DNA from 2 places in the Pantoea sp. Z09 genome. Region 1 is predicted to be linked to the other one. Evidence: predicted binding sites of a transcription regulator. Region 1 holds the regulator's gene; the other holds the start of a gene.
The links. The regulator CRP, encoded in region 1, controls carbon source genes, mostly activating them, when cyclic AMP is high. The targets are predictions, from matches to a motif close to ATGTGANNNNNNTCACAT.

Region 1 (2,204 bases):
CAGATCGCCTGACCAGGTCTGGAGCGGGAGCGAGTAGCAAGGCCCGCTCCTTACATACAGTGCGCTTTTTTACAGCGCGACCACTTCATAGCTATGGGTCATCTCTACGCCCTTGCCCAGCATCAACGCCACCGAACAATACTTCTCCGCCGAGAGATCCACCGCGCGCGCCACGGCTTTGTCGCTCAGCGCCTTGCCGGTGACCACAAAGTGCAGGTTGATATGGGTAAACAGGCGCGGCGCCTCTTCGCGGCGTTCAGAGGTCAGTTTCACCTCACAGTCCACCACGTCGTTGCGCCCTTTCTGCAAAATAGAAACCACGTCGATGGCGCTGCAGCCGCCCGCGGCCATCAGCACCATCTCCATCGGACTGGGCGCTTTATCGCCGGAGTTGCCGTCCATCAGGATCTGATGCCCTGACGACGACTCGCCGAGAAAGGTTAACCCTTCGACCCACTTCACTCTTGCCTGCATGTTTCCACCTCGAGAATAGCCCGTTTGCCGCCAGAGTACGCGTTCGCCTGGCAAACAGCAATCCAGAGTAATCCCCCCTTTGCTGAAGCGAGACAACAGAAGACAGTCGGCAAAAGCTGTGCTACAAACAGTGCTGAAAATAGTTCGTCTTGCTAAGGACGAAGACGGGACACATCAAGCGCCTGGCGCAAAATAAGGCCCGAATAATCTCCTTTAGGGGAAACGCTTGAAGCTTTCATCGCCTGGCAGGGAATAATCCCCCCGCGTTTTGGGCACGATTACAACAGAGGATAATAGCGAATGGTTCTCGGCAAACCGCAAACAGACCCTACACTCGAATGGTTCCTGTCCCATTGCCATATTCACAAATATCCATCCAAAAGTACGCTGATTCATCAGGGTGAGAAGGCTGAAACCCTCTACTACATCGTGAAAGGTTCCGTTGCGGTACTGATCAAAGATGAAGAGGGCAAAGAGATGATCCTCTCTTACCTGAATCAGGGTGATTTTATCGGCGAGCTTGGCCTGTTTGAAGAAGGTCAGGAGCGCAGCGCCTGGGTGCGCGCGAAAACCGCGTGCGAAGTGGCAGAAATTTCCTACAAGAAATTCCGCCAGCTTATCCAGGTGAACCCGGATATTTTAATGCGTCTCTCATCGCAGATGGCGCGCCGTCTGCAGGTAACATCGGAGAAAGTGGGCAATTTAGCTTTCCTCGACGTGACCGGACGTATTGCACAAACCCTGCTTAACCTGGCGAAACAGCCAGACGCCATGACGCATCCCGACGGCATGCAAATCAAAATTACTCGTCAGGAAATTGGCCAAATCGTTGGTTGCTCGCGTGAAACCGTGGGCCGCATTTTGAAAATGTTGGAAGACCAGAATCTGATTTCCGCACACGGCAAAACCATTGTCGTTTACGGCACCCGCTGATTTCCTCTCACTCACGGCGTGATCTTACCGTCACGCCGTTACTGCTTTTAGCGAAGTGATGTGGCGTCGAATCATCTACCACCCCGAAGTTAACTATGCTCTGCGGCAGACGCTGGTGCTGTGCATTCCCGTCGCGCTCGGCTGGCTGTTCGGCGATCTGCAAAAAGGGCTGCTCTTCTCGCTGGTTCCCGCCTGCTGCAACGTCGCGGGCCTGGATACGCCCCATAAGCGCTTCTTCAAACGACTGATCGTTGGCGGCTCGCTGTTCGCGCTCGGCAGCTTTCTGATCCAGCTGCTGACCCTGAAAGGGGTGCCGCTGCCTGCGGTGCTCTTTGTGCTGCCGCTGCTGCTGGGCGTCACCGGCGAAATCAGCCCGCTGCACGGCCGGCTGCTCTCCGGCACGCTGGTGGCGGCGATCTTTACCCTGAGCCTGATCGGCCGCATGCCGATCTACGTGCCGCCGCTGCTCTATATCGGCGGCACGCTCTGGTACGGGCTCTTCAACTGGTTCTGGTTCTGGCTGTGGAAAGAGCAGCCGATGCGCGAAACCCTGAGCCTGATCTACCGCGAGCTGGCGGACTACTGCGACGCCAAATATACCCTGCTGACCCAGCTCACCGATCCGGAAAAAGCGCTGCCGCCGCTGCTGGCGCGCCAGCAGAAAGCGGTCGATCTGATCAACACCTGCTATCAGCAGATGCATATGCTCTCCGCCAGCCGCGACAACAGCCATAAACGGCTGACGCGCGCCTTTCAGGTGGCGCTCGATCTGCAGGAGCACATCTCCGTCAGCCTGC
Region 2 (2,204 bases), 1.7 Mb from region 1:
ACGCCCCGCTGTCACAGGCGGCTGCTCAGCACTACGACCTTAACCCAGAGCATACCTCGGTCATCGTCACCTGGACCCACTTTGGCTTTTCCCATCCCACCGCGGATATTCCTGACAGCAAAGGCACACTGGTATTCGACAGCGAAAATTCCACCGCCTCGCGCGTTGACGTCACGCTGCCTGTCAGCCAGATCGACAGCCATGTCCCGGCGCTGACCAAAGAGTTTAAAGGCGCTGAGTATTTCGATACCGCGAAATACCCGACCGCCACCTTCCACAGCACCAAAGTGGTCGCGAAGGGCGACAACAAATTTGACGTAGAGGGCAACCTGACGCTGAAAGGCATCACCAAACCGGTTACCCTGCACGCCACGCTGAACAAGCAGGGCGAGCACCCGATGGTGAAGAAGCAGGCGATTGGCTTTGATGCCACCGGCACCATCAAGCGTTCTGACTTCAAACTGGATAAATATGTTCCTGCCGTCGGCGACGACGTAACGCTGACTATTTCCACCGAAGCCTACGCAAAATAAGTTTTTTGCCTCTCTCTCTGACGCTGGAGAGAGAGGTTTTCCCCATCCTTATCCTCGATATATCTCTTTTAACTGCTGGCGCTAAAACCGGTTAACGCTGACAACCTGTTGCACAGTAAATCATCACACCTGAAATAAAAACGGCGCGTTAAATAAGCCTGCGCCCGTTAAAAATGAGGCGAGAATCACAAATCCGCACGATCGTTGTTAAGGCGAAGTCACCTCCCCACCTCAGACGAAAATAAGCAAGCTTATTTTTATCCAACCAGATGAATATTCATCAAAAAAAGCCTTTTTAGCATGATTTTATATTGTGATGATCCTCTCAAATATTGGTCTTTCAAAGGCCGTGTCAATCTTGCGCCATGCGTAATCTCTCCCTGATTTGTGATATTCGTTGCAAATTTAAAGCCCCTGCGTCGGAACAATAGCCTCAGACCGGATGACCTCAGTGAGGGGGCAGAATGCGCATTGGCATAGTGATAAGCGGCGGCGATGTCGCCGGGATTAATAATTTTATCTTTCAGGTGGCGCGACTGGCGCAGGCGGAGATGGTGTTATTTAACGGCGGCATTCCCGGCCTGCTGGAAAATCGGCATCAGGAGATAGGCTGGCGCGAGTTAATAGACTATTCCGTGGCATCGATTCCGCTGATGCAGTCCGGCAGAACTGAAAAAAAATTAGCGCACAGCGACTATGAGCGCATTGCCCGACAGCTTAAGGCGCTGCGCGTAGAGATATTAATACTGGCGGGCGGCGATGGCTCGCTGCAATTTCTGCATATTCTGAGCGAATTTGGCGTTAACTGTTTCGGCGTCGGCATGACCATCGACAATGACGTGTTCGGCAGCGACTACACCATCGGCTTCTCCACCGCCTGCGAACAGGTGCTGAAAGAGGTGGCGAAGCTGCGTAACACCGGGCGCGCGCTGCCGGGACGCGTCTTTATGGCAGAGCTGCTGGGCGGCTTTTGCGGCGAGCTGACGCTGCAGTCGGCGATCAAAAGCAACGCCGACTTCGCGCTGATCCCGGAGAGCCAGATCCCGGTGACGCAGCTGGCCGACCGCATCCGGGCGCGGCTGGAGGTGCAGAACAGCGTGGTGATCCTCTGCTCCGAGGGCTATACGCGCGAATATTCGCCGGGCTTCCAGGGCGCTATCGACACGCTTATCAGGCAGCTGGAGCCGCTGACCGGCGTGCGTATTCGTAAAACCATTATTGGATACGGCCTGCGTAACGGCGATCCCACCTGCGAAGAGATCTATCAGGGCGCCATTATGGCGGCGGAAGTGGTGCGTTGTATTCAGTCGGGCATGCGGAATAAAGCGGTCATTATTAACGGCAGCAATAAACCGATTCCGATTGATTTAATCAGCATGAAAAAACGTCTTGTCGATACCGAAGGGCACTATTACAAACTCGCGAAACAACTGAATATCGTCTGAGGAGAGAGCCATGCTTAAAATTTTATGTGTCTGCGGCTGCGGACTGGGGTCCAGTTTTGCTATCGAAATGAGCGCAAAGGCGGTATTAAAAAAGCTGGAAATTGACGCCGACATCGATCACACCACCATCTCGGAAGCCAACGCTTTTAAGTCCGACATTATTCTGACGCAAAAAGCCTTTGCCGACGTATTAAATGCCGACGCCACGCCGGAAGAGATGAAGCGC

Region 2: the regulator CRP is predicted to act here: its motif matches at 845-862, upstream of MC269_RS09560 (6-phosphofructokinase).

What each region holds. Positions count from the first base shown of each region.
Region 1 covers NZ_CP092373.1:310,882-313,085, reverse strand. Annotated here, with positions in the region: gene MC269_RS01400 (phosphoribulokinase) at 1-12, shown strand, start outside; gene MC269_RS01395 (OsmC family protein) at 70-474, opposite strand; gene crp (cAMP-activated global transcriptional regulator CRP) at 775-1,407, shown strand; gene MC269_RS01385 (YccS/YhfK family putative transporter) at 1,466-2,204, shown strand, end outside.
Region 2 covers NZ_CP092373.1:1,997,732-1,999,935, reverse strand. Annotated here, with positions in the region: gene MC269_RS09565 (YceI family protein) at 1-533, shown strand, start outside; gene MC269_RS09560 (6-phosphofructokinase) at 998-1,978, shown strand; gene MC269_RS09555 (PTS sugar transporter subunit IIB) at 1,989-2,204, shown strand, end outside.